Regions from separate parts of the Mesobacillus sp. S13 genome, predicted to be linked through region 3. Evidence: riboswitches for the same ligand, from Rfam matches in the RefSeq annotation. Region 3 holds a riboswitch; each other region holds the start of a gene.
What was found. A riboswitch is a leader RNA that binds a small molecule or an ion and turns the genes downstream of it on or off. The one in region 3 is predicted to bind cyclic di-GMP.
Positions count from the first base shown of each region.

Region 1: it holds a riboswitch for cyclic di-GMP, as region 3 does, so the genes downstream of both, LGO15_RS20430 (LPXTG cell wall anchor domain-containing protein) here and LGO15_RS04900 (DUF5667 domain-containing protein) in region 3, are expected to answer to the same signal.
Region 2: it holds a riboswitch for cyclic di-GMP, as region 3 does, so the genes downstream of both, LGO15_RS11235 (amidase) here and LGO15_RS04900 (DUF5667 domain-containing protein) in region 3, are expected to answer to the same signal.
Region 4: it holds a riboswitch for cyclic di-GMP, as region 3 does, so the genes downstream of both, LGO15_RS20120 (hypothetical protein) here and LGO15_RS04900 (DUF5667 domain-containing protein) in region 3, are expected to answer to the same signal.

Region 1 covers NZ_CP084622.1:3,979,972-3,987,352, forward strand. The annotation lists gene LGO15_RS20410 (potassium channel family protein) at 1-740, shown strand, start outside; gene LGO15_RS20415 (YugN-like family protein) at 737-1,141, opposite strand; gene LGO15_RS20420 (glucose-6-phosphate isomerase) at 1,458-2,807, opposite strand; gene LGO15_RS20425 (class D sortase) at 3,004-3,717, opposite strand; gene LGO15_RS20430 (LPXTG cell wall anchor domain-containing protein) at 3,782-5,605, opposite strand; cyclic di-GMP riboswitch class I at 5,750-5,840, opposite strand; gene LGO15_RS20435 (iron-containing alcohol dehydrogenase) at 6,095-7,258, opposite strand.
Region 2 covers NZ_CP084622.1:2,182,812-2,190,192, reverse strand. The annotation lists gene LGO15_RS11245 (heavy metal translocating P-type ATPase) at 1-1,072, opposite strand, end outside; gene LGO15_RS11240 (ArsR/SmtB family transcription factor) at 1,065-1,433, opposite strand; gene LGO15_RS11235 (amidase) at 2,007-2,900, opposite strand; cyclic di-GMP riboswitch class I at 2,942-3,039, opposite strand; gene LGO15_RS11230 (hypothetical protein) at 3,340-3,624, opposite strand; gene LGO15_RS11225 (hypothetical protein) at 3,742-4,248, opposite strand; gene cspC (cold shock protein CspC) at 5,177-5,377, shown strand; gene LGO15_RS11215 (class I SAM-dependent methyltransferase) at 5,751-6,392, opposite strand; gene LGO15_RS11210 (cell division protein FtsK) at 6,525-6,875, opposite strand; gene LGO15_RS11205 (hypothetical protein) at 7,069-7,381, opposite strand, start outside.
Region 3 covers NZ_CP084622.1:968,213-975,593, reverse strand. The annotation lists gene LGO15_RS04940 (nitroreductase family protein) at 1-406, shown strand, start outside; gene LGO15_RS04935 (hypothetical protein) at 467-670, shown strand; gene LGO15_RS04930 (DsbA family oxidoreductase) at 739-1,398, opposite strand; gene LGO15_RS04925 (GNAT family N-acetyltransferase) at 1,554-2,006, opposite strand; gene LGO15_RS04920 (STAS domain-containing protein) at 2,152-3,000, opposite strand; gene LGO15_RS04915 (protein kinase family protein) at 3,264-3,878, opposite strand; gene LGO15_RS04910 (sporulation protein) at 3,944-4,336, opposite strand; gene LGO15_RS04905 (FbpB family small basic protein) at 4,354-4,482, opposite strand; gene LGO15_RS04900 (DUF5667 domain-containing protein) at 4,906-6,114, opposite strand; cyclic di-GMP riboswitch class I at 6,210-6,293, opposite strand; gene LGO15_RS04895 (pirin family protein) at 6,359-7,204, opposite strand.
Region 4 covers NZ_CP084622.1:3,920,028-3,927,408, forward strand. The annotation lists gene LGO15_RS20090 (serine hydrolase domain-containing protein) at 1-369, opposite strand, end outside; gene LGO15_RS20095 (HIT family protein) at 602-997, opposite strand; gene LGO15_RS20100 (hypothetical protein) at 1,564-1,782, opposite strand; gene LGO15_RS20105 (DinB family protein) at 1,877-2,326, opposite strand; gene LGO15_RS20110 (DoxX family protein) at 2,582-3,097, shown strand; gene LGO15_RS20115 (nucleoside triphosphate pyrophosphohydrolase) at 3,141-3,476, opposite strand; gene LGO15_RS20120 (hypothetical protein) at 3,629-3,853, opposite strand; cyclic di-GMP riboswitch class I at 4,122-4,206, opposite strand; gene LGO15_RS20125 (hypothetical protein) at 4,416-4,760, shown strand; gene nadE (NAD(+) synthase) at 4,812-5,633, opposite strand; gene LGO15_RS20135 (lactonase family protein) at 5,909-6,964, shown strand; gene LGO15_RS20140 (Gfo/Idh/MocA family protein) at 7,051-7,381, opposite strand, start outside.

The DNA.
Region 1 (7,381 bases), 1.8 Mb from region 3:
CATCCTATTTCATCCATCTATCAGCTGCGACGGTTACCAAACAAAATGCATATGCAGAGGGAAAGGTAGGCTATAGGGGAAGTGGCCATATCATCATCATCGGTTGGAACGAAAGGTCTCGCTCTGTCCTTCGATCTCTCATACAGGCGGATGAAACCATCATATTAGTTGATGATACACTCGGGACAAATCCCATTATGGATGACAATGTACATTTTATCAGAGGCCGTGCAAACAAGGATCAAACCTTACTTGATGCCGGCATTACTACGGCCAGCAAAGTGATTATAACTTCAGACCAGAACCTGGATGAGCTGCAGGCAGATATGAATACGATCCTCACACTGCTTGCGATCAAAGGATTAAACCCGGATATCCGCTGTATTGCTGAAATTCAAACTGGTGAACAAATCAATAATGCTAGAAGAGCGGGAGCTGATGAACTGATTCCTGCAAATGCTTTGACCAGTGCCGTCCTGTTAAACAGCATCGCCTCTGAGGAGGTTGTGAATCCTTTATTGGATATGCTTGGGGAATTGAACGGAAAACGCTTGGCTTATATTGAAGCCGAAGCTTCCCTGATTGGCAAGAATTTTCAGGATGCTAGCCAATTTTTGCTGAAAGAACGGAATGTTATATTGATTGGACGTAAAAGAGGGGATGACGTAATCGTCAACCCCAAGAACAATATCAAAATTAGGTACGATGATCAGCTACTCGCCATTTTAAATGACGATTAATGCAACAAAGCAGATTCTACTTCGCGGACAAGCGAACGACCTACTTCAATGTACTTTTCTGGAAAGCTCGCATCCTTATCGACCGGTTCCTGGAACTGGTTGAAGGATGCGCTGGCATTCCCAATCTCCGCATGGTCATCGATCCCACGCTGATATTTATGGGAAAGCAGGAAAGGGCGCTCAAATTGAACAGTACAGCCCTTCGAATCAAGCTGACCATCGATCGCCTTGAATGGAAGCCTCAAAAATTGGTACCCAACTTCGTCATCTATCTTATAATCAAACGCCCCATGGTCGTAATCCCAGTTTCCTCCGATTGAATATCCCAACGGTTTCAGCATCTGCTCCAGTTTAAAAAGATCAAAATGTTTGCCCTCAAGCTCAGATTGTATCTCAATCATTGGTCGTTTCCGCCTTTCCACGTGTTTTTGCTTAGTTTTAACCAAAAGCAGACATTTAATGAGCGGTGACCGCTTCAATTGGCCCGAATTCTAGCTGATGATCGAGGGTCTTTTCAAGTTTATTGGCGGAAAAATAATTTTATTGGCGATTTCTACAGTTTTATTGGCGAAAATTTATTTTTATTGGCGATGTTCACAACTTTATTGGCGATTTTTTAAATTTATTGGCGAACTGGAAATTTCGCGCGATCTTTTCCAGCTTTCAAAAAGCACATTATAAAAAGGAGCACCCAACATGGGCACTCCTTTTCCAACTTTATTTAAGTCGCTTTTCCAATTCTGCTTTCTTTTCTTCGAAGCCTGGTTTTCCAAGCAATGCGAACATGTTCACTTTGTATGCTTCAACGCCTGGCTGGTCGAATGGATTTACGCCAAGCAGGTAGCCGCTCATTGCGCAAGCCTTTTCGAAGAAATACACAAGGTAGCCGAATGTGTACTCGTCAAGCTGCGGAATCGTCAGTACCAGGTTAGGTACGCCACCGTCAGTATGGGCAAGCATTGTTCCCTCGAATGCTTTGTTGTTGACGAAATCAACGCTCTTGCCAGCAAGGTAGTTCAAGCCATCAAGATCGCTTGCCGCTTCTTCAATTGTCAATTCATGGCGAGGCTTTTCCACCTTGATGATGGTCTCGAACAAGTCTCGTCGGCCTTCCTGGACATATTGTCCTAGTGAGTGAAGGTCTGTAGAGAAGTTCGCTGAAGATGGATAGATCCCCTTCTGGTCTTTCCCTTCACTTTCGCCGAACAGCTGCTTCCACCATTCAGAGAAGTACTGAAGCGATGGCTCATAATTGATCAGCATTTCGATCGTCTTGCCTTTATTGTAAAGTGCGTTGCGAACTGCAGCGTATTGGTAGGCAGGATTCTCTTCAAGCTCTGATTTGCCAAAGTCTTCCCTCGCCTGAGCCGCGCCTTTCATCATCGCTTCAATATCTGAACCGCTGACAGCGATTGGCAATAAACCTACTGCCGTCAAGACAGAGTAACGTCCGCCGACATCATCAGGTATCACGAATGATTCGTAGCCTTCCTCATCAGCAAGAGTTTTCAATGCTCCGCGTGCTTTATCCGTTGTCGCATAAATGCGCTTGCGGGCCTCATCGACTCCATATTTTTCTTCGAGCATCTTGCGGAAAATACGGAATGCGATCGCAGGTTCAGTCGTTGTTCCAGATTTTGAGATGACATTGATGGAGAAATCTTTGCCTTCCAACAGGTCCATCACATCTGTCATATAAGTTGAGCTGATGTTGTTACCGATAAAAATGACCTGAGGTGTTTTGCGCTTTTCTTTTGGAAGAGCGTTATAGAAGCTGTGCTGTAAAAACTCTAGCGCAGCACGTGCTCCGAGATAAGAGCCGCCAATTCCTACTACGAGCAGGACATCAGAATCACCCTTAATCTTTTCCGCTGATTTCTGGATGCGTGCAAATTCTTCTTTATCATAGTCTACAGGCAAATCGATCCAGCCTAAAAAGTCGCTGCCTGCACCAGTCTGTTCATGCAATGAATGATGGGCTACTTTTACAAAATCCCTTAAGTATGTAACTTCGTGTTCTCCAAAAAAGCTAAGCGCCTTTGAGTAATCAAAACGAACATGTGTCATGTCTGATCCTCCATTATTTTATATTCTCTATCACTTTATCGAAATGAATCCCAATAATCAAGAAACACTCTCAGATGTAAGCGTGCCCAATTGTGAAATTTTAAGTAAACTTTAAAAAATGTATTTTTCGACATAACCGGGCAGCCTACTTTTGACTTTTGATCCAGAGATAGAAAAATTAAACGCCTATTGACGATTACGGAAGTTGCTTCGCCTTAACAATCAGCCTGTGCGTCGCTGTATCGATTGGAGTGCAGGTAATGAGAGTCAAGGTGTTTTCATCTTTACTGCCGTTTAGCACAGAAACATCCTGTGGTTTAACTACTTGAGTTTCATAAACTTTGTATTGATAAGTTCGATTTTGGGACTTAACAGTCACGACATCACCAGAACTGATCTCGTCCAGGCGGTTGAACATCCTGCCATATGAACGGCTGCGATGAGCAGCAATTGCACTGTTTCCAGAGGTCCCTGGTAGTGAAGTACCATTTAGCAGACCTGAAGCTACATCAAGGTTCCGTTCCGATGCACCATAAAGAATCGGTAAACGCAAATCGATTTTATCTATTTCGATTACACCAAGCATACCGGTATTTTTGGGCTTTGAGTTTTCCTTTGATGAGTCATTTGTGATGGATAAATCATTAACCGCCTGGTGATCCCCTTTTTCTTCGGCTTGAACTGCAGTATTCTCCTCTTTCACTTCAAAAACTTCATTAAGTTCATCCAGGCTTTCTTTAGCTGCCTCTTCGTTCATAGCGACAGTAGCTGCTTCTGTTTCAAATGTACTTGCTTCCCACTCGCTAATCAATTTCTCCTGCTGATAGTCAGTATATAAATTTGATAGGGATGGATATAAAAACAGCACCCCTCCAGATAATATAAGAATTAAAGACAGGACTTTTTTCATTTTGATCACTCCAATTTTCATATTAAGTCAAAATAAAGAGGGGAATCTCTTCCCCCCTCATCCTTTAGTTCCTGATTGGCTTTCTCATTCTTAATCCTGTACCGGCAGCCATTAGAAGGAAGCCTAAAATATAGAACATCATTTTGCTGCTTTCACCTGTTTTTGGAAGTACGCTTCCGTTCCAGTCTTGCGTAACGTCCCCTCCGGAATTGTTATCATTATTGCCAGTTTTCCCAGTTCCATCATCCTCGTCAACATCGGTTTCATCTTCAACGTCTGCTTCATTATCAATACCGAGGACTGCTTCATCAATTTCTAAGTGGATAACCTGATCTTCTAATTCAAAAGAAAGCATGCTTAGCGCTATAAATTTAGTCGTTCCATCTTCAAACTCAATCTCTATTCCCTGAATATCTGTAACATCCAGACCATTGGCCAAAATTAGTTTCCAGAGGTTGTTAATCTTGATGAGTTCAAGCTTCTCGCCGCCATTCATTAACAATGTCAAGTTTACAACTGTTTCAATATCCAGATTAAAAGTGATATACATTTCTTTGACTATTTCGATAACATCCGGTGATTCTCCATCTTGATCGGAATCTTCATCGTCATCTCCCGTTCCATCCCCTGGTTCTTCTGTGTTATCATCTTCAGGTAATGCGCAGTCCTCTATCCAATAATTAATGGATCCCTCCGCTTCTACTCCTACTCTAATGTCTTCGACGTCATAGAATCTTTCAGCACCTGATTCAAATACAAGCTTAAATTCCGTGATATCATCCTTTGCAAATTCCCCATCATCTTTAAGCTTATATAGCGGGGAGTTACCTGGATTGGACATTTCTTTCCATTCACCATTTAATTTAACAAACACACTCTCAACTGGAGCAACGCAGTTTTTTAGATGAAGATGGATTTCCGTGCTTTTGTTGCCATTCTCTTCACCCTGATCATCACTGTTGCCATCACCTGGTTCCTCCGTTCCATCGCCAGGGTTTTCTGTCCCATCTCCTGGGTCCTCTTCACCGTCACCCGGATTCTCCGTACCATCGCCAGGTTCTTCAGAATTGTCATCTTCTATAGAGCAGCCTTCAAGCCAATAGTTAATGGTTCCTTCCGCTTCTTTTCCTTCCCTAACCTCATCCATGGAATATTCTTGTTTAGTTCCTGACTCAAAAGTTAGCCTGAAAGCAGTAATATCATTCTTTACAAACTCACCACCATCTTTCAGTTTATACAGTGGCGAGTTACCCGGGTTGGACATCTCTTTCCAACTTCCCTTTAACATGACCTCTACTTTTACCACATCTTCTGTGCAGTTTTTCAAATGCAGATGTATCTCTGTACTTTTATTGGCATTTAATTTAGTACCTTTTTCAGAATCCTTTTCTTCCTTGTTTGAATCACCATTTTCTTCTTGTGTAGATTCATCGTTTTCGTCTTGAGTTGACTCAGCGTCTTCTTCTTGGGATGGATCATTGTTTTCTTCTTGAGTCGACTCATCATTTTCTTCTTGAGTTGACTCATCGGATTCTTCTTGTGTTGATTCATCGTTTTCGTCTTGAGTTGACTCAGCGTCTTCTTCTTGGGATGGATCATTGTTTTCTTCTTGAGTTGACTCATCATTTTCTTCTTGAGTTGACTCATCGTTTTCGTCTTGAGCTGACTCATCGGATTCTTCTTGTGTTGATTCATCATTTTCTACTTCATTTGACTGATCGTTTTGTTGTTGAGTTGATTCTTTGGCTTCGATTTCAACTTTTGTGTTTCCTTCATTATCCGACGCCGCATCTCCATTCTCATTTGCTAGTGCCGGTATTGTCAGTGAAAATAACATTAGGAATGCAATCGAGACTGCTGATAATTTTTTCATAAAAGTCTTTTTCATATTCTCGTCCCCTTTTCTAGTGTTATTAAAAATTTGCGCAATAAAAGACTGAATATTCAGATATTAATTGCGGCACTTAGCCTCCTTCCCGATAAAATTCACCATTATAATTAGACAAAAAAAGCCGCCGGGAATTTACTTTTCCATGGCGGCTGGACGATCATAGCTGCACTTTTGCAACCTTAGACTCCTGGCTTTGCGTCCCAGCTTTTCAGCAGGTTTGCTATTAGCATGAGTGTTGTTTTTTACTTATGTAAAATATTCCTCGGCTTCCTTGTCTTACATTCTAAGACTTACCACAGTTACCCAGCGACTTAAACATATAGTCCTATTAAATTAATTGGTAAATTTTTCTCAAGTTTCATTAATTCACCTTGAATAGGGATATATTCAGTATTTCACCCTTCTTCCAAAAGAGCTTTCTCTAAGATTTTTGACCTAAAGAAAAGACTAAGGACCCAGGGTTATACCCCTGGGTCCTTCAGTAATTTACAACGACAGACGATAAATTTCCATTACATCGTCTTTATTCAATTTTGCAAAGTTGCCGAATTCCCCATTGACCATTGCTTTGTCAGCCATTATTTCAAGCTTGCTGTCATCAATGTCATAGTCAGCAAGGCGTGACGGTGCGCCAATGCTGTTCCAGAATTCACGCAGCTTTTCAATTCCTTCTAATCCTGCTTCTTCGTCGGTCTTGCCTTCTGGATTCACGCCGAAGACCCTGACAGCCATCTTCTTGAAACGTTCTGGTTTTATCTTAAGGTTATGCTTCATCCAGTTCGGGAACAGAATCGCCAGACCGCCTCCGTGAGGGATATCATAAACGGCTGATACGGCGTGTTCGATATTATGCGTCGCCCAATCTCCTCGGTATCCCATATTGAGGATTCCATTCAATGCCATTGTTCCTGAATAAAGGATCGTTGCGCGGTATTCATAGTTTTCCAAATCTGCAAGCAGCTTTGGAGCTGTTTCCATCACTGTTAAAAGCAAGGATTCACACATGCGGTCCTGGAACTCAGTGTTTTCGGTCAAGTGGAAATAGTGTTCAAATACATGTGACATCATGTCCACAATTCCATAAATCGTCTGATCCTTCGGAACGGTGAAAGTGTTCACGGGATCAAGGATGGAGAATTTCGGGAATGTGACCGGGCTTCCCCAGCCATACTTTTCATTCGTTTCCCAGTTGGTGATAACAGAACCTGCATTCATTTCAGAGCCAGTGGCTGCCAAAGTTAGTACTGTGCCAAAAGGAAGAGCTTCTGCTGCAAAAGCCTTCTTTGTGACAAGGTCCCAAGCATCTCCATCATATTTTGCACCTGCAGCGATTGCTTTTGTGCAGTCAATGACACTGCCGCCGCCTACTGCCAGCAAAAATTCGATTCCCTCATCTTTGCAAATTTTCACGCCTTTATGCACAGTCGACAGACGAGGGTTTGGTTCCACACCTGGAAGTTCGTGTACTTCTGCCCCAACCTCTTTTAGGGTGTCCATGACAGAATCATAAAGACCATTGCGTTTGATGCTGCCACCGCCATAAACGAGCAGGACTTTTTTACCGTATTGAGGAACTTCGTTTTTCAATTCCTCGAGCTGGCCTTTGCCAAATATCAGTTTCGTTGGATTGTAAAAAGTAAAGTTATCCATTTAAATCACCTTCCTCTAGGGATAATTATGTTCTTTTTCTAAAAGCATTGCAAAAAATACACTTCTTAATGTGCTCCAATATGCTGCGAAATGTTACAAACTTTTTCTTGAGGGTAGGTAATA
Region 2 (7,381 bases), 1.2 Mb from region 3:
CACATGGACAGCCGACTACCAATACTGCTAAACCTTGATAGATCCAGGTGTTCCAGTCAGCTCCGAAAAGTGGAGGTATGACGGCAACTCCAAGAGCGATCAACATAATGACCGGCGTGTAATATTTTGCAAAGCGATCGACAAATGCCTGTGAAGGTGCTCGCTCAGCTTGTGCTTCTTCAACCAAGTGGATGATTTTCGCAATGGTTGTGTCATCCACATGTTTCGTTACTTTAACCTCGAGAAGCCCTTCTTCATTAAGAGTTCCGGCAAAAACTTCATCATCAATTGTTTTAGCCACTGGCACAGACTCCCCAGTGATCGCTGCCTGGTTAATAGCTGAAGATCCCTTTAAAACGATGCCATCCATCGCAATTTTTTGCCCGGGTTTGACAATCATAATATCTCCGATCAGAATTTCATCGACAGAAATCATCATTTCCTGATTGCCTCTTCTGATCAAGGCTTCCCTTGGAGCAATGTCCATTAATGATCGAATGGATTGGCGGGCTTTATCCATTGAGTAGGTCTCAAGGGCTTCACTGATGGCAAACAGGATGACAACTGTAGCACCTTCTCCCCATTCACCAATGAAAGCTGCACCGATGACGGCAATGGTCATCAAGGTTTTCATATCAAAATTTAAGCGATACAGGTTCTTCAACCCTGTGTTAAACAGTCGGTAGCCTCCTATTAGGATCGAGGCTGCGTAAGCAATAATGGAGGCGATATTCTCTTCTCCGTTAAACTGTCCGGAAATCCAACCCATAAGCAAGAAAACAAATGATGTGATGACCGTAGCATGCTTTTTCAAAAATGGTTCTTTCTTTTCTTCAAATCGTTCCTTCTCCGGTATAACTTTAAGATTCTCAAAGGCCCCTGCCTTTTCAAGTTGTTCAATGGACGCATTCCCGTATAATACAAGTTTGGAAGCTCCAAAGTTAACACTTGCATCTGAAACACCCTCCAGGTGTTTTACGTTCTTTTCGAACGTAGTCGCACAGCCTGATCAGCTGAATCCCTGTATGCGGTATACATGTTTTTCGGCTGATTGTTCAATCGCTTTATCCATGAACTTTCCCCTCCTTTTCATGAGTAAAGGCTAGTTGAATCAGTTGTCTTACATGTTCATCATCTAAAGAGTAAAAAACCAGCTTTCCATCTTTCCGATATTTCGCCAGCCCCATGTTGCGGAGCAGTCGTAAATGATGGGAAGCAGTTGCGGTTGTACACCCTACAATATTGGCAACGTCACACACACAAAGCTCATCTTCTTCACTTAATGCAAAAGCAATTTTTAACCTTGTATCGTCTGCCAATGCCTTGAACATTTTAGAAACAGAAAATGTATTATGTTTAGATAAAGAATCCTTTACCCGGTTCACTTTAGGTCCATCAAAACAAGTTATCTCACACACATCATCATGTTTCAAAGAATTCTCACCTCTCATTCAAACATTTATTTGAGTATCAGTATATGCAATGGATTTCAAATAGTCAAACGATTATTAGAATATTACACGAAACACTCTGGTTGGTTAAGGTCAGATTTTAAGGAACTGCATAAGTTGGGGCGATTCCAGATGTCTTCTTTTTATTGTTTCAATCACAGTCGTAATTACTAAAGAAAATAGGATTTTTGAATGAAATTAGTTAAAAAATTACCGATAAAAAAAGAATGGAAGCCCATTCTTCTCTGTTATTCGCTTATTTCCAGCTGGATTTTCGGCATTTTGTGCATATCTCTGGCTGTTACATGTGCAATGACATTGTAGTTGCTAGATTCGTCAAACATTTTTCAATGATTTTCGTTTTGAAGTAATTCTTCTTCAAAAATAGTCCCTTATTTACATATTTATCTTAGTAAATCGATTGACGTAACTGTAGGGGCACAAGAAATTCTGCAGTTAATACTCAAAATCAGGTGAAAAACCCGCTAATTACCTTTATAAGGTATTTAGCGGGTTTTTCTAAAGGTGATTTTTTTTATCCCTTTGCCAATGTTCTTAGGGAGCCATTATCATCCAACTGTGTAAATGATGAATGGCAAAAGTCACATCCGGTTGTGGATACGCACTCTTCACTAAAGAAAGCTGACTATACATATGAGCAGCACCTTCTTCATAAAAACTAACAAGATTGGCTTCTTCTGATTTGCCAGTTTCTACTCCAATCACAATGGGTTTGCCAAGAGAGGAAGCATATTGTACTTCATTTCTCACTAGCTCAATAATTCCGTTTCCTCCTGCAGCCTGATCGCGGTATGCCATTATAGTCGTAAAGCTTGTTGTCTTAATCGCCCAATTAGCTAAATTACCTTTCCCGTAAGTATTGCTGTAGGCAATTTCATCAAACCAGAAAGGAATATCGATTCCAAATGTAAGTCCAAGTTGTTCTGAAGTAATAGCAGCATGATTGATAATATTTTGATATGCAAGTACAGTATTCTTGAATTTAGAGTTCCAGCCACTATATAGGTATGGCTCTATATCTAAATGAATACCAGTAAATCTTTGTGTCTGTGAGGCTGATTTTTGGTAGTTCCCCACCCAATTAAAGAATTCCTTAGAATAAGCAGAACCTTTAGAGGAAACCCATTGTGGTGAGCCATCTAAAGCGTGTATTTCTATGCCTTTTTCAGTTGCTTTTTGAATAAATGTTTTATAAGTATTGAAAGGGATGTCTTTATTAACTTGAAGGTAAATTTGCTTAACTTGATTGTTTCCTGCGAATGAAAGGATCTCGTTTCCTTGCGTAGCAATCGTTGAAGTATTCCAAAGCCATGTTGCCGTTGGAACTCCTGCGTTAGCATGAGCTTTAATGGGTTGAGAAAGGGTTTGAAGAGGACCAAAACCCATAAGTAAGACAAGACTTAATAAGAGGTATTTATTGATATTCATATTCTCCGCTCCTTATAATGGCCAAGACACCATTTTGGGAGTCTGGCAACCTGGCAACCATATGCAAAGGAAATATCTCTTTACACTAAGGCCCATGGCTTTGCGTCCTTGCCTTTCAACAAGTTTGCCTTTATCAGTTTTTTATTTAATTTGAGTATATCCTGTCCTAAAAACAATTGGAATCAATTTTTTTGAACTATTTCCAAAAAACAAAGTACAATACTTAGTCTTGTTCACATTATTGGGTAGGATAAAAATAACATGCATTGGATTGCTTTTTCACGTTGGCACTTCACAAGAGAACCCGTTACTGCATGTTGGCGTAGTACTTTTTTATAGTATCATACAACTTCAATGCGCATACCTTGTTATTGAATATACGCACCTTTTGTTATTCATAAAGGCCTGCACATTATATAAATGAAAGGACAAAAAGTCATTATTTCCTGCGTATTCTTTCTAAAAATATAGGTGCTATATTTAGTAAGATCGAAACAATCGTCAAAAACCATAATGCCCTTGCCATACCAGGTACTACATCCGCCAAAGCCGCCCAATCTTCTACTTTTACCCACCGAGATACATAACTGTAATCTGCACAAAGTGTTAATGCTGTAAATGATAATCCCATCGCCATCGCAAGCTTGTAATCCTTCCCTGCTGAATACATATAAAGATTTATAAACGTTGCTACTATTGCAATGACCCCAAATATTACCCACATAACTATACCTCCGTATATTTTTAGCCGTTTGTTGAATAAGGCATTCAACAAATTGTTCCTCAATCCTTCTTGCATGATCGAACCCTTAATTAAAATATAAACTTTACAAATAAACATCTATTCAAGTGGTTTAAGTAGATCCTCTATTAATTTGTTTGATATGTTTAAAGCTTCTTTTCTATTTGTTGCAGGTCCAGATATTAATAGCCCGCCTTTAGGGTCCCATTCATATGTGGCATTATCACTTACAGACTCAAGCAGTTCGTAAACGATAATAGTTAGCTCACTTAAATCCTTATTTATATAAAAAAAGCCGTAGGGGGAATCCCCGATTAATAAAGAGCCGCCGTTTTCAATAAAAACCACTTCTACTTCCTTCTTATCAATGATAATATTTTTTGGCAACTCTCCTTTTATATCTATGGTTCCTTTAAAACGATCTTGGTTAAAAATTTTTCTATACAATTTACCTTTAATAGTAATTGTAACTTCTTCATTTAATTGATTGCTTTTATTTCCAACTCCGTAAACGATTCCTTCAAATGCTTGATTGATTTCTTTGGGTAAGGAATACCAAACCCAAAAGCTAACTATACCTATAAGAAATATGAAACCTAATAACAACTTCTTTCGATTTATTGGAATACAGCCCCCTAATTACAATAATCCATGTATCAAATAAATCACTGAACCTAATGGTGGAATGAGTTGCAAATCCATCTCCTCATTTCCAGTTACAATATGTATCGATTTATGATTATTTTTATTTTCATTGATATTTTTTCTTCCTAAAGATTAAGTCTATAATGAAAGCGGTAATCAATGATATAGCTGAAAGTAAGATAAAATCGTACTAACTACAGCGGCTAATAACCATCCATTCCCCAACCATATATATGCCCAGCCAAATATACCAATGATTCCGAAGGATAAAGCTATGTAATACTTCAGCCTGCTTTTATCTGGAAAGTATAAGTTTATAGCATAATAAATTAATGAAATAATGAAGGTAAAGGCGATGATTAGGAAAGCATCCATGGAAAGACTCCTTACGTAGCAGCTGTTTTATACTTTAGGTTCTTTTAAATCTATATTTATATAAATTCTGAAGGGCCATTAACCACACCCCTAACGATTCACCCAGTATGCTATAACTATTCGCTACCTTCGGATTGATTCCCTTTGATTTCTTTAATAAAAACCACGTTTTCCCCAACCAGTTTGTTCTATATGATGAAAACATCTGAGGCAAACATAAAATCTTCACAATGGGCTGCGCGGGGATCTATCCACTTGATGTTACAAAGCTTAGGATTAAGGACTTACATAATAACTTCTTTGTTCTTACAGCAACCTTCATAGTCAGCGGGAATAGACTCTTTCCAAGTTATGGCCGGGATGATTTGCTATATTTTTCGATCCCTGTTATGATGAATTAGAATTATTTTTGTTCGGTGTAAAGGATAGTATAAGTATTAACTTTTCGTCTTGATGATCACTTTGGGCAAGGATAGTAATACGTTGTGCGATAACGCACTAGGAGGCAACAAAAATGGAACAAGGTACAGTTAAATGGTTTAATGCAGAAAAAGGCTTCGGATTCATCGAGCGCGAAGGTGGAGACGACGTATTCGTACACTTCTCAGCTATCCAAAGTGAAGGTTTCAAATCTTTAGACGAAGGTCAAAAAGTTACATTTGACGTTGAGCAAGGTGCTCGTGGAGCTCAAGCTGCTAACGTTCAAAAAGCTTAATCTTAAATCGTTTCTACAAACAGGCTCTTTCTAGGGCCTGTTTTTATTTTTCCAAATATAATTCCAATAAAAAACCCCGCTCAAGATCTGAGCAGGGAGATGGAACCGGTAATGTAAAAAGATTTAAAGATAAAAGGTTTGTTTATAGTATAACATACTGGTTTGAGGATAGGCTGATTTTATAAAATTTATTTGCTGCGTAATAGCTACTAATACTGTTTCATTAGAAATAACATGAACAGATGGCCAAAGGAAGGATCTCTGTGTACCTTATTTAGGTCCTTTTAAACTCCCTGCCTTATATTTGAACAAACTCATCAAAAGGAAAAATTATGCCTTCGTCCCCTTACCATCGCTATATAGGAACAGAACATTACGAAAGTTTCATTGAATCCTTGCTTCCTATAACAGCAACAGTATGATACCCTCTTGAATCTGGACCTCTGATAAAAGATACGTCACTAAATCCTGCATTCTTCATAGACGGTATTAGTTTATTATCAGTAATACCTCTTATTCCTTCCCAGGTTTCCTCTTCTTTACCGTCAGAAAAAGTAAGGATTATATTTCCTTTTGGTTTTAGTATCCTAAATATTTCTGATAGTGTCGCAGTTATATCAGTCCAAAAATAAATTGTTTGGATACTAAGGACTGTATTGAAATTTTCATTTTGAAAGGGCAAGTTTTTGAAATCTGTTTGTACTAGTTTTACTTTTTTTTCGTTTATTGCCCTTTTGTTTCTCCTTCTTGCTGATCGAATGATTGTTGTAGAGATGTCCAAGCCGACTATTTCTTCAGCTAAGTCCTTTTCAAAAATTAATTTAATTGCATAACCTGCCCCACATCCTAACTCTAAAATCCTGTCCCCTTGTTTAATATTCATTAGCTCTAATGACCAATTTGTTTCAGTCTTGTGCTGTCTCACCATTTTTTCACCAATATATGTACCAATAATTCCTTTTGGCGTTTGATATTGACTATCAATAAATTCTCTAGTAGCTTTAAGGAAACCCATAGATAACTCCTCTTGAAATGTTCTAATACCCTATAATCTAACAAAATTAGGATTAGCCCTTTTTTATCAATTAGCTTGATGCAACAGTAATCCTTCCGTGATTTTTGCATCAAATACTTTAACGCATATTGTTCAGAATATTAGCTCATGGACTACGCCGCCTAAATTCATAAATAAGCCTATTAGTGCCAAACAAAAACCGATTATAAATGTCCACGGATTATCTTCTTTTTCTCTATCAAAAGTTCCAAAGGTTACGATACAAAAGATGATTGTTATAATTGGAAAAGCAACATATAGTGGTCCGAAGGCAAAAGATACGCCACCTATAAACATTGCTATGATGCCAAAGGGATTTTGTCCCTTAATACGTTTTATATATTCCCTATCAGCTTCTGAGATTTCCTCATGATCCGCAAAATATAATTTCTCTTTAAGTTTGGTAAATCCAAAGAAATCACTTACCTTTTTTAAGAATTTCATAAATCCTCCTACCCTTGAAGCAACTTGATGTTCGATTCTTGGCGATTAACCTATTAATAAATTGGAATACCAAATATTTAAGCGCTATTCGAAGTCAAGAAATACATACCTATAAGGATCATCATTACAACCAAAAGACCTAAGAAGAGACGTTTCAAGTATAATTCCCCCTTATCGTTATTCTTGTTACCGGTTATTCGATATCATCATCTGCGGCTTCATATTCAACAACACTCATTTCTATGCCCTTCGGTAGAGTTTTCTCTATATCCTCTATCTTTTGGAAAATCTGATGATTCGATATGATATCCAATGCATCTCCATCATACGATATCCAAAATAATGTTGTATCCTTCTCAAAAGCTGCTACCAATACATCCATTGTTTTACGTCTGAATATTGTCGTTACTTTTCTTCTGTCACTACTAAAAATGTCTTTCTTAAGTGACCACACAGCTAAATCATTCATACTGCCACTTGCATAAAAAAATGGAATGAGCACCCGA
Region 3 (7,381 bases):
GGTCGAAACTTCTTCAGCTGTTATTGCGGTTCTGGGCGATCGGGAAATGTACCGAAATGGCGAAAAAGTATACCGCAGTTCATATGAAGCTGGGTATATGGACGAAACAACAATGAGCAGAATGATTGAAAATACCAATAAATTATACCCGTCTGCCCCCGTTGCGATCAGGGAAAACATCGCGTCTTTCGATGCCGGACTGATTTCAATGCAGCTTATGCTGATTGCCAAGGCGCGAGGTTATGACACTGTGCCGATGGGCGGATTCAACAAGCAGCAATTCATCGAAAAATTCAACATTGATGAGCGCTATATGCCCGTCCTCCTTTTGGCTCTTGGAAAGGCTGCTGTGCCAGGGCATCCAACGACCCGCATTCCGGTCGAGGAAATCGTGGAGTTTATATAAGCACAGAACAAAAAGCGCAAGCGCCTCGTTCAGCCCCGACAAGCGCTGGAGGGCCGACCGGTGAAGTCGTTCTTTGACTTCATTGGGCGGACCGAAATCGAAAAGTATAGCCGACTGAACAGAAACGCAGAAACTGGAGACTCCGACAAAGAAGCGCTTTTTGCTTCTGCCGGCGGAGTTGAAGTTTCGGAGTTTCTAGGAGGCGACACTAGACAAGCGACTCGAGGGGCTAGGCGCTGGAGCTGGATTAAGAAGATTTCATAGAGTTATCCACAACTCAATAATTCTATAATTTCCTTAACAACATAGAAAAGAACTAGTCACCACGGTGACTAGTTCTTTTTATTAGGAATTTCACAGCCGTCATCATCACAAATCATTCCATCATCGCTGCTTAGAACGGTGATTTCACTCTCAGCAATGACTTTTTTCAACGACTGGACGATGACATCCGTCGGTTGTGCGCCTGTAATGGCGTACTTTTTGTTGATCAGAAAGAACGGTACTCCCGTGATTCCATACTGCTGGCCGATGCTTTCATCTGCACGGACTTCATTGGCCATTTCATCGCTAGCTAGCATTTTCTCTACTGCATCACGGTCGAGTCCCACTTCAACAGCCAATTCTGTTAATGTTTCATGGTCACCAATGTGCTTTGATTCGGTAAAATAGGCACGTAAAATTCTTTCGGTCATTTTTGCCATCAATCCATGCTTTTTCGCAAACATCGTCAAACGGTGAGCATCAAAAGTATTGGTTAAAATAAGCGTGTCCATATTATATTCCAGGCCGGATTCCTTGGCCATTTGCACCATGTTTTGCGTGCTCGCTTTCGCCTGGGCAATGCTCATCCCATATTTCTTCGCTAAAGCTTCATAAATATTATATTCAATGTCCCGTCCTGAGTTCGGATCTAGCTCGAAGCATCGATACGTCACTTCAATCGGGTGATCAATCTGCTTAATAGCGTCATCCAGACGCCTTTTGCCAATATAGCAGAACGGTCAAGCAAAGTCTGTCCACATTTCAATTTGCATGTAGGATCCCTCCAGTTGATTATTTCACACTATAGTATAGGTGTTAACCATGTAAATTACACGAGATTCGACTCGTAGAGTACAGACTCACCAATGAAGACAGTGCAAATCTATTCTATTTCATAAACCAGCCAGTCTGACTGTTTTCCACCCATTTTATTGTAAAGACTTTGTGCGGCATGATTATCCTTGGACGTTTCCCATGTCATATAAGCGAAATTATTTTCCCGGATATGGGAGAGGCATTTTTCAAAAAGCTGCTCTCCTGCCTTTTGGCCTCTTGCCTCGGCTGATACAAATAAGTCATTCAAAATCGCCGCCCGTTTTACCTGAAGTGTGCTGAAAGTATAATACAGGGTTGCAAAGCCAATTAATTCCCCTTCTATTTCAGCCACGAACTGCAAACCAGAGTCAGGATGAGCCAGCAAGTGTTGAATTAAATTTCTCAGTTCATCTTCATTTGGTTTTGGCTTTTTATAAAAATCCACAATGTATTGGATCATTAAATGGTGTATCCTTGGAATGTCTCGTTCTTCAGCAGGCCGTATATTCAACTCAGCCATGCCATCACCTCCAAAATTATATTTCTCATCCCATGCAGGTTCTTTATGCAAAAATCATTACTTTCCCTCTAGGAAATTCTCCTCAAAGAAGGTGAATCCTGCTTTTTTATGCAAAAAAAAAAGCTGCGTGGGCAGCTTTCGAATTTTATGCATTTTGCAAAGTTTGAATCTCTTTGAATGCCTGGTGAAGATTTGATTTTACCATGATTCCTTCGAGGTTGAGACCAAGTGTCACCATTGTGTGGGCAACTTCAGGACGGATGCCCGTCATGATTGTCTTGACCCCAACTAGTGATAGAGCGTTGATGACCTTGAACAGCTGGTCCGCAACCATTGTATCGACAATCATAACTCCTGACACATCAAAGATAAGGTGAGAAAGCTTGAGTTTCACAGCTTGATCCAGCGTTTCTTCCATCAACAACTGGGCCCTTTCCGTATCAACATTCCCTACTAGAGGCAATACCCCTACACCAGGCATTAATGGAACAACTGGTACGGACAATTCCAATAATGCTGTCTTGGCGTTTTCAAGACTCTTTTGGTGCGAGTCGACAAATGTCAGGCTGAAGCTGTATATTGCATGGTCCATTAGAGGATCAATAATATCCAATACATCAAAAATGACTGTTGCTGACATCTCTTTGGCCTCATGTCTGAGTGCCTTCCAGATATGATTCCGATAATAGCTTGTATCTTTAAGGGCCTCATCGAGTGAAGCACCAAGTTTATAGATATACTCTCCGGTTTCTTTGCCCCAGTTTGTCATTCTTTCAAATGCCTTTTCCTGGTCTTCGTGCTCAATCAATGCCTGGCCGAATAATTCGATGAAGTTTGCTCTGATTTCAAGGATTTGAGAATCAATTCTACCAAGTTCATATTTCTGAGCCTCGGTCAAAACGGCTTCAGAATATCTATCTTTGTGGACAGCTTTAGCGATTTCATACTTCCTGCTGACGATTGCTTCTCCTAATGCTTGCAGTTCGGTTGTCATTTAGATTCCTCCATATGTTCAACGACAAATTGATTTATAATTTTCCTGCGGATTATATTCCAAATTGCACTGTTATAATCCATCATAACGCAGGTTCAGAATGCAGGACAAGTTTTTCAGCTTACACTCCTTTTCAGTCAGTGGAGTAAGACCGCTTTCTTTTTTGCGGGATTTCAATAAAGGACATCTTCTTAGCATGTGTAGTTTTCACTAGTTTGTAGGGGGGAGTCTCCTATCTAAAAAACGGACTGCAGCCTATAAGATTAACTAATAGTAGGCAGCAGTCCTTTTTTATAGAAAAATGCGATTAAATTTATCGCTGGTTCTGGCATTTTTTTCGGAAAACGTTCATTTCTGTAATATTTATAGAATGCGCTTTTTAGGTCATCCCATTGGGAGCATTGCTTCATTTGCCGGAATCGGGCTACATCTATAAGCTTGACTTCATCATCTGGTGTGATGATGATGTTCCGCAGATGAATATCGGAAGGATTCAGGCCTTTTTCTCTTGCTAGCTTAAGGGCATGATCGACTTCCTCGATATGGCCGGCTGCAATCGGCATGCCATTTGCCAAACACTGATAGAGTGTCATGCCCCGGACATAATCCATGACTAAGTAATTGCGTCCTGATTCGTGGAGAGAAGGGAAAAATGGAATTCCGGCAAGCTCCTTATAAATCCCGGCTTCTTCTGCGGCCACTTTCTCAAATTGAGGGAAAAAGACCTTTAGAACAAGATTAGTACCATTAATCCTGAATGCGAACGCACTCCTGCCCTCACCGACCAGTCTTAGTGATGAATCTTTATGAACCAAAGCTGCCTTTGATCCTCGGATTGAATATACAACACTGTTTGCAAGATGTTCATATTGATTCATTCTTTTGCTCCTTTCAATCTATTCCTGATTGGCTCCAATGAGGGCTTCATCACCCAACTTGCAAATCATCTTTTTACAACCTTAATCAGATCCTCATCCCAGCTTTCTATCCCCTGCTTGAAAACCAGTTTTGTTTTAAAATGATAGGAGATATCCTTATTTGAAGGAGGAACATCTTCCGGAAGCAGGAAGCTGAACGGCACAACATCATCCCCATCCGGCTGGATCCTTAACTGCACATCGATTGTCACAGTATCCAGTACGCTTTCTTCCTCTGTTTTTACATTCACCATAACAAGGGCACACTCAATTAGTTGCAGATCCTGATCCACAGTTCCGCCCTTGATCAAGAACTTTCCATTCACTGCCTCACCAGGAATTAATACATCCTTCTTCAAAATCAGGTCAATCTGGGCCGAACCTACTCCTAGCAAAGACATATACTTCCGTAATAACATCCTGTTCCTCCATCTATTTACTTTTTTGGATTGATGTACTTTTCATCAAGCTTCTTTTCAATTTGCTCAATCTGTTTATGATCTGCTAACAATTCTTCACTGTTCTTCTTAACCAGTTCACTAAAGCTAAGCTGTAATTTCTTCATACACCTGCACTCCAATACTTAAATTTATGTTTTTCTATGGTAAAATGCCTCTTTATATCTATAAATAGCTCAGATTTGTTCCTTCATTTTTCGCATGCAAGTTCATGGTAACCAGGGCTGCTTTTTTCATATTATTGAAGGCGTCCCACTCCGCCGTTTTTCCAAACAAAAAACCTTCACCTGGTCTGGTGAAGGTTAAAAATAAATAAAGACCTTCACCAAATTTGGTAAAGGTCTTGCTAACAACGGTCGTTGCCAGCAAAGCCGGGAGGGATTCTCCGTAATGACGACTCTGCTGTGAAAGCTACTCCCCTTTAGGAGAACTATACGAGTTTATACGATAATCATACAATACAGTGTCCATTCAGTCAATTCATTGAAATCAAACTGGCAGTTAGTTCTGCAGCATTGACTTGCTCAATGTTACTTGCCGTTATCTTTCCCTTTTCCTTTGCTTCCTTTTTCATCACTTTCATCGTCTTGCTCATCGTCTTCTTCGCTGTCTTCATCTTCTTGTTTTTCTTTGTTTTTCTTGGTTTCTTCACGCTTTTGTTCTTCAGCTTTTTTTGCAGCTTCTTTTTGCTGCTCTTCAGCTTTTTTTGCAGCTTCCTTTCGTTGTTCTGCTGCTTTTTCAGCTGCCTCTTTTTGCTTGGCTTCAGCTTTCTTCTCTGTTTCAAGCTGTTTTTCTTCAGCTTTTTTTGCTGCTAAAGCTTTCTTCTCTTCAGCTTTCTTTCCAGAGCTTTTTTCACTTTGTGCTGAAGCGGAGCCAACCTGCTGGACCGTGGTTTGTTCAGAGGCTGTTTCTTCGCTTTCATTTTCAGTTACAGTTTCAGCTGCTTGTTGTTCAGCTTCTTCTGTACTGCTCTCTTCTTCTAATCCCTCTGTGTTTTCCTCAGTTTCTGTATCTTCCTCTTGTTCTTCTTCAGATTCTTGTTTTTTTCCTGATGCGAGACCTTTCATTTTGGAAGGATGGACGCCAAGCTGCTTGGCTGCCTGGCCGAATCCGATCTTTTCTTTTGTATATAAAGCAGTGATTTCCTCAACTGTTTTGCCAGCTGCTTCTGCCAGCCAGAAGATTTGAGCAATTTGGCCGTAACCCAACTCCTGTTCGCGCAGCTGTAAAACCATTTCCTGATCCAGATCTTTAACTACATTAGCAACGATCTTTGCTTGTTCCGTTGCTTCTTCAACCTCTTCCTTCAGTTCATCTTCAAGCTCCTCAGTAAGTTCATCCTCAACCTCAGAAACATTTTCCAGATCTTCAGTCAGTTCGTCCTCACCTTCAGAATCAGTCTGTTCTTCAACAATTACTTCTGTAACCTTCTCTTCCGCTTCCTCAAGAGCCTCTAAATATTCTTGAAAAGCCTGTTGGACGAATTCTGTTTTTTCTTGCTCTGACATTGCGCCAGCTTCAGCCAGTCTTTCATTCGCAAACTCGAGAAGGAGTTGGGCTTCTTTTTCATCATCAAAGGTAACTAGAAGCTTCAATTCCTCAAATAATTGATCAAACGTAAATAAAAACTCGTCTGGAGTCGTTCCCGGGTCTACCGTTTCTTCGAGCACATCTGCAGATGCTGCAGTACCAAAAGCAAGCACTCCGGTTAAAATTGTTGATGCTAAAAGCTTTTTCATTCCAATACCCCCACTGTTTTATATATATTGGAATTAAAATCGACATAAAAAAGTGCTGTCCGAAGAGCAGCACACATACATTAGCTATGTGGATCTTCGGCATCTGGCTGGCATGGTCGTTGACTTTAGCCCCTGTAGCTTTGCGTCCCCCGGTTTCCCTGGGTTTGCCATTATCGGATTTTAATTCTACTTTTATCTTACTTATTCGACAGGAAAAAATAAATAGAAATTTTTAAAGTTTCGGTTATTCAGCTGCCTCTCCGAATTTTCCTTCCTGATAATCACGATAAGCCTGGCGGATCTCATCCATCGAATTCATAACGAACGGCCCGTAGGCAACCACTTCCTCTTTGATCGGCTTTCCTGAATAAACCAACACCTTTGATCGCTGGTTTGCTTTCAGGCTTAGTTCGCTTGTTCCCTCGCCTCCGTCATTGAAAGTCAATGTTGCCGCAGCCGACTTTTTAAGGTTTGTACGGCTTGAACCGGCCTCAATATCACCTGAAAGAACATACAAGAATGCATTATGTGACTCAGGCAATGAGTATGTGAATTCGGTATCCTCAGCCAGCTGAATTTCTGATAAGGTATAAGGCAACAAGGGTTCGAGAGGCCCTTTTACTCCAGCCGTTTCTCCTGAGTACACCTTTAAGATACCGCCTTCGAACTGGACAACCGGTGCCTGTTGGGAATACACATTTTGATAGGAAGTGGTAGTGCCCTTCAGCTCCTTCGGCAGATTCAGCCAGAGCTGCAGTGTATGTGCTATATCATTATCCACTGCCTCTTCAGCATGCCGTGCGCCGCTGCCGGCGTTCATATACTGGATGTCACCGGATTCCAGGATACTGTGACCTCCATGGTTGTCAATGTGCTCCAGCCTGCCATCAATGATATACGTAATCGTCTGGAAGCCTCGGTGCGGGTGATCGGAGAAAGTTCCGCGCTTAAACCAGTCCTCTGCCATTAAAATGAAAGGATCCAGTTCCCTCCAGTCTTGTGGGTTCAGCACAAGTCCTGCCTGGACATGCGGCATCCCTCTTTCTTCATATTGAACAGTCCAATGCTTCTTGATATCTCTTATAAACATTTTCAAAACCCCTTTTTCGTACAGCTTACTTTTCTATCCTCAAATTATAACAATGCTACTTTATATTTTAAAATAAAGATACTTAAAATTGAGAGATCTTGTGGTTGCCCGCCAACTATTATTCTAAGAAAATTATATTGTGAGAAGGTCTTTTATCCTATATAATATAAAATTGGC
Region 4 (7,381 bases), 1.9 Mb from region 3:
TTGGTCATCTTCATATCTGTAGGCATATCCGTAGGCTTCCTGCTTCACGATATGTCCGCGGCGGGCAACGAATGCGACTGCTCCTGGCATCACGCCATCAGAAATCATACTCTCCATATGCCCGTCAATTTCGTCCAGTGGCTGTTGGACCATGCCCGCTCCCCGAACCGATCCTTTATGTAGGATCGGGGATAATGGACCAGGCTTGTCCCATGAAAAAACCGGATGCACCTTATCGAATCCTGCTTTTCCCTCCCTTTGTTCAATCGATGCCCCTGGCACTTGATTGCCTTCCGCAAATGTCACCGGAATCAACACTCCCGTACCAAGAACTGCGGCCAATGCAATAGATAGTGATTTGTTCTTCATGTTTCCTCCTTTTCTGAGCTTTTGCTCCATTTAATCTCATAAACTTTGAAAAGGCTTTCATGTTGTAATCTTAGACTATCTAAATAACAGTATAGATGTCTATACCACTATAGACCCAACCGCTTCGTATAATAGAAAAATCCCGGGACTGCTCTCCCGGGATTTTAGAATCATTTTTGTAAAAATATTCAAATAATTTAGAGAGAATTTTCCCAACATGGTTTTTCGTGAATTATTTCCTCATATTTTCCTTTTGTTTAATCCAATACCTGATCCCCTTGCCGGCAAGAGGTTCATCCTCGAATCGCGGAATCACATGCAAATGAGCATGAAAAATCGATTGTCCTCCCGCTTTCCCCGTATTCCATCCAACACTGTATCCATCCGGTGCATACTTCTCGTCAAGAATCCTTTTTGCACCCATCAGCAACTCCCGCGAATCATTCCACTCCTGGTCAGACAACTCAAAGACATTCTGCTTATGAAGTTTCGGGATGATCAGTCCGCTCCCCTGCAGGACCTGCTGTTCCGACTCCTTCTGGATAAAATAACATGTTTCATTCTCAAGTGTGATTTGCTGCTCTTCGTCAGCAAGCACATTGCAATATGGGCAGTTCTCTTGGTACATATTTTAGTGCCTCCGCTCCATGATATTCTTGACAGCTTTGGGCCCTACAGGCTTGAACCTGTCTTAATAATTGCGTTTTCTTGACAGCTTTGGACCCTACAGTCTGAAACCTGTCATAATAAACGCTCTTTCTTGACAGCTTTCGGCCCTACAGCCTGAAACCTGTCATAATAAACGCTCTTTCTTGACAGCTTTGCGCTCTACCGCCTGAAGCCTGTCATAATAATTGCGTTTTCTTGACAGCTTTATGCTCTGCAACCTAAAAGCTGTCTTAATAATCGCGTTTTCTTGACAGCTTTGTGCTCTACTGCCTGAAACCTGTCATAATAATTGCTCTTTCTTAACAACTTTGCGATCTACTGCCTGAAACCTGTCACAATAAACTAGTTTTCTTGACAGCTTTGGGCCCTACAGCCTGAAACCTGTCAGTCATTCAAGGAAGAACGTTTTCACGGAACTTCCAAGCTTGAGCTAAAAAACTAGTTCATTTATTGTTTCTTTCCCAACCTACCTATAACAGCAACTTTTTTCCTATATCATTTGCATTTGATGATCCAACGTCGATTTTATTTCCCATCCTTTTTCTTGCCTAAATTATTCAGCCAGGTCTCATAAAACTGGTATACAAATCCAGCAGCGACAAAACCCATCAACAACATGATGACTGAAAGTGTCTTTCTGACCCACGTGATATCAATCAACAGGAACAGTGCTCCAGTTATCGCAAAGGAAATGAATATGAAGAGCCACCTTCTGAGAATCAATGAATCCTTATCCTTACTCATTCCTTACACCTGCCTTCCTTATATTACTAATACGTAATAAGTGATAACAGGTTTCAAAAAACAGGGCCCAAAATAGGACCCTGCCATTCTATTACTAAACTAATTTTTTCATCGAGTGTATTTGCCCAAGATGATAGGCTTCATGGAATAATGCCATGTTCGCAAGCTCTCCAAAAGTCTCCAACCCAAGGAACGGCTTCTTAAGCTTTTCATCCAGCATGGAAGCCGGTACTTCTTTGATCCTTCCCAGCTGCACTTTCAATTGGTCACGCAAAACATCAACAGATGGAACATCCCCTGTCCACTCGGATGGACGGGTACCGTTTCCGAAGCACTCTATGTAGTTGGCAGGCAAATGACTAGATTTTTTCGGATAACCCATCATGAACTGTTCTGTAACTGTCAGCACATGCCCGATGTGCCAGTGGATGGTATTATTGAAGCCTTTTGGCTGAACACCTGCCTGTTCCGCAGTGATGCCCTCAATGCTTTTCAAAAAAGAACCTCTCGTTAATTCAAATTGCTTGAATAAAAGCTCGCTCATCATGAACTTCCCCTTTCCAGCTTGTACTTCTTTATATTTTTATTCTATATATTCCCAACTTATGCGGCAAGGGAAATGGGGAATCTCTAATATACCCTTATAGGTATTAAATTCCATTAAAGGAAATCCATTGACAAAATTTGTTCAAAACATTATGGCTGATATGTGTCTTCACACATTATTCACAGATTTCCATAAATTGCTTTGATATCTTAAGAGTGTAATCATTATATATTTTGAAAGGAAGCGATTTAGATGTTCGCTAAATGGTTAAGAGAAAACAATATTGCTGCTGGCCTGTTGACTGTAATTAGGGTTTGGCTTGGTTACAACTGGATGACTGCTGGATGGGGCAAATTGACTGGTGACGGTTTTGACGCTACGGGATATTTAAAAAATGCTGTTGCGAACCCAGTAAAAGGCCCAGACGGAAACATGGTTTATGGATGGTATGTTAACTTCCTAGAAAGCTTTGCCATCCCGAATGTCGATCTTTTCAACTTCATCGTTCCGCTTGGAGAATTCCTGATTGGACTTGGACTTATCCTTGGATGCTTGACAACTGCTGCCATGTTCTTCGGACTAGTGATGAACTTCAGTTTCTTCCTTGCCGGAACAGTTTCTCATAACCCAACAGACATCTTCTTTGGCTTCATCATCCTGTTCTCTGGCTTCAATGCTGCCAAATACGGCTTGGACCGCTGGGTGGTTCCTTTCATCCGCAAGACTGTCTTCAAACAAACACCAGAAGCTGCACATAAATCTGCTTAACAATATAGGAAATGCCCTCCGCCAATAGGCTGAGGGCATTTTTTCACTGGGAACTTTCTTCTATTGTTTTAAGCAGGATTTTTTTTCTGAAACCGCCGCTGCGATTCTTCTTTAACTGGCGCATGAACTCCACTTCAGATTCTGTAATCCCTCGATGCTCAGCAATTGCATACACCACTTCAAGCAAATCGACGATTTCACTTAGAAGCCTGTCCGTTCCAGTATTCCGGAACTTCTCCACTTCCTCATTGAATTTCTCCATGAGCTTTGCACTATATTGACTGCCATCTAAGATCTCAAATTCAACCTTCTTTCCCTTCCCTTTCATCAACTCAGGAAAAAGATCTCTAACAAGTTTGTTATATTCTTTTTTCTCCATGTTTACTCCCCTTTTGCTGTCCTATTGTTAAACATATCCTTAAAACTGCGGGTTCAAACACCTTTTTAAAATATAGAATTGTGCATCTGGGTAACAATGGAAATTGAAAAAGCCTGTGGTCCCTACCACAGGCTTTCTAATTTTAATAGTTTTCAAACTACATAATCTTCAGTTAATTTATTACAAGCATTTGATAGATTTTGCAAACATTCCATCCTTAGTTTCTCGTCGCAGATAAAATCGTTCCGAAGCTCTTCTTCTAGCTTCCTTTGAATTTGCTGGATTTCTTCCCGGAATTTCTCGCGTTTTTCGATTTCAGTTAAGTGAAATTCAATTTCCTGTTCAAAATACTCTACCGTCCCAAATAAAACAGTCAATGATTCCTCCACCTTCCATTCTTTTTTTGAATACCTTTACCAAAAAACCAAACCTGCCAAAAGAATTATTTTTATTAGTCCTGTCAAGTATCTTAAGTATTATTTATCCTCTATCGCGTGATGCAAACGTGAAATCGACACCTTTTTGCATTATTATGCCATTATCAACAGTCAAAATAAAAAAATCCTCCAAAAGGACGGCGGATTTCATACGTCAAATAGTCTTTCATAACCATTTGCCTACAATTGGTTTTATCATCCGTTCTTTTTTGGCAACCCGACGATCATAGCTAAATGGCCTTAGACTCGTGGCTTTGCGTCCTCACCTTTCGATAAGTTTGCCTTTTTCAGTTCTACTTAAAATATAAAACTTTAGAACCATCATTTCAACAAGTTTCGCCATTTTTTTACAAGGATGAGTCTATTTTCCTATTAAATATTCATTTTGTGTGCAGAATTCGATTGTTTTCACACTGTAATATCTCCGCAATCTCTATGTAAAATTCTATTGCTAGAATGAAGGGAAGAAGCTTTATTACAGGCGAATGGCAGGAGGATCCTTATGGAACAGCATGTTAAGAAGTCGCTAGATGAATGGAAAGCAGAAATTGAAGAAATTCTTAAAGAGATTGATGCGGAGTATGAAGAAGTAAAGAATGAACTAAAAGTGTATACATATAAATTCAACATCACCAAGCAGGTTGTCCAGTCAACAGTGAACCCCGACTTGAACAGAAAAATCCGCGAATTGTACCATCAGCCATTTGAAGAGAAATTTAATGATTTGAAAGAATATATCAAGGAACTGGAAGAGAAAAAGCGTGTCTTCCAAATGTTCACCGATAAAATCGACAAAGTAACGGAAAAAGAAGATACAGCGCCTTTTGCAGTTGCGCAATCGGACTAATTAGAGAAGCCTGGCTGATTAATCGAAATCTCAGCCAGGCTTTTGTTATGCTCACTTCTTCCACCATGAATCAAACATGGATGCCGGCGTATGCCGTTTATGCTCTGAAGCAAGATATCTGCCCTCAATCTTGGCTGCAGCTGCTTCGTCGATCTGCTTTCCTTCAAGATAGTCATCAATTACTTCATAACTCACTCCAAGCTCGGTTTCATCTGATTGGAGCGGCTTATTGTCAAGAAGATCGGCAGTAGGTTCCTTCAGGTACAGTCTTGGTTCTGCGTTCAATGCCTTCAGCAGCTCCCTGCCCTGGCGCTTGTTGAGACCCGATAACGGCAGCAAATCAGCACCGCCATCTCCGTACTTTGTAAAGAATCCAGTCACAGCCTCGGCAGCATGGTCTGTCCCGATCACTAGCAAGCCATCCTGTCCCGCAATGGCATACTGAGTAATCATCCTCATCCTTGCCTTCGCGTTCCCCTTGTTAAAGTCCGTCATTCGATCACCAATCGCTTCCTCGAACTGTGTATTGAAGGTATCAACCGCAGGCTGGATATTGAAGGTGATGGTTTGATCAGGCTTAATGAAGTCCAGTGCTTTCTGTGCATCTTCCTCGTCTTTTTGTACAGCATATGGAAGTCTGACAGCCACGAATTTGGCGTCCTTGCCTTCTGATCGCAATTCCTCTGCAGCCAGCTGCGCCAACCTTCCAGCCAAAGTGGAGTCCTGGCCGCCACTGATTCCTAAGACGTATCCTTTTGCCCTTGAAGCAAGCAAATATTCTTTTAAAAATTGCTTTCTTTTCTTGATTTCCTCTTGGGGATCAATATTGGGACGAACATCCAATGCTTCTATAATCTGTTTTTGCAAGCTCATATTAAACCTCCTAAACACTATTACTAATCACCATGCTCTTCGCTCACTCAATTTGGTAAAAGGTTTTGCGAGAACACTATTATCAAAAAGCATATCCCTAAAAAAGTCCAAAGTCCAGATTTTGGTCAGGGAATCTAACATACCAATTTACAAGTTGAAATCCACATGTACTATTTTACCCATTCACTCTCTGTACGTAACATTTTGTTCGCCAGTATTTTTTTGCTAGACTATAACTTAGACTAAAAATGCTAATCAAATTGGAGGCATTCATTATGGCAACCCATGATACATTCAAAGGCTATTTTGGTACATATACAAAAGGGGACAGCGAGGGCATCTACTCTTTTACCCTTGATAGAGTGAGTGGCAAGATTCTGGACGTAGAACCAGCAGCAACCCTGGAAAACCCTACTTACCTGACAGTCAGTGACGACAATCGCTTTCTTTATGCTGTCGCAAAGGAAGGCGGCACTGGAGGTGTGGCATCCTTCGGTATCGTGGAATCCGGAAAGCTATCTTACATCAATTCGCAGCTTGCGCCAGGAGCTTCACCCTGCCATGTTAGCGTGAACAAGGAAAACAGCCAGCTTTTATCTGCTAATTACCATAAAGGATCTGCTGATTCCTACCTGTTGAACTCAGAAACTGGCAGTATTGAAGAAGTCTTATCCAGCGCGGTGCATGAAGGCTCAGGACCTGATGAGCGCCAGGAAAAAGCGCACACCCATTATGCGGGCTTCACCCCGGACGGCAACTATGCAGCAGTAGTCGACCTTGGCATCGACCAGTTGATAACCTATAGCCTGGATAATGGCCAGCTGATTGAGAAGAGTGTACTGCATATTGCACCAGGAAGCGGTCCAAGACATCTTGTTTTTCACCCTAACCACAAGATTGCCTTTTTGATGACAGAATTCAGCTCTGAGGTTCTCGTTTTAAAGTACAATTCAGAAGACGGCAGCTTCGAACAGCTACAGGCAATTTCCACCCTGCCTTCAGATTTTACCGAAAACAACCAGGGAAGCGCCATCCATATTTCCTCTGATGGGAAATACGTCTACGCAGCCAATCGAGGCCATGACAGTATTGCGATTTTCAAGGTGGATCCAGAATGCTTCCAGCTTGAGTTTGTCGAGCATACGTCAACAGAAGGACACTGGCCAAGGGATTTTGTTCTCGACCCGAGCGAGAAATTCCTGATTGCGACGAACCAGAATTCCAGCAATGTCGTACTCTATGCCCGTGACGCAGAAACAGGCAAATTGACTTTGCTGCAGTCTGATGTGAAGGTTCCAGATCCGGTCTGTGTAAAATTTTTGAATTACTAAAAAGCTACTCATTTACGGATTGTTCTTCGTAAAGAGCCACTAAGCAAAAACAGGGCAGGTGCCATTAAGTGCACCTGCCCTTCTCTTTATCTGTCGCTCGGGAACCTGACACCCATTTGCGACCTTGCTTCATCAAGAATCTTCATGGTGATCCTCGAGTTCTCAAGTGAGTTATTATTAGATTCCAGTTTCCCTTGCTGAATCAGCGTAATGAATTCCTCTGCTTCATAGAACATATTATCATCCAGTTGTTCTCTCGATATATCTTCAGATTTCCCATTGCGATAAAGAATTTCCACTTTTTCCGGCGTGCTGATTTTATTAATCCTGATATTCCCGTTCTCACCGTGTATTTCGGAAGGAAGAGCCGAATCAGTGATTTTTGAAAACATGATGACAGCATCCATTTCATCATAT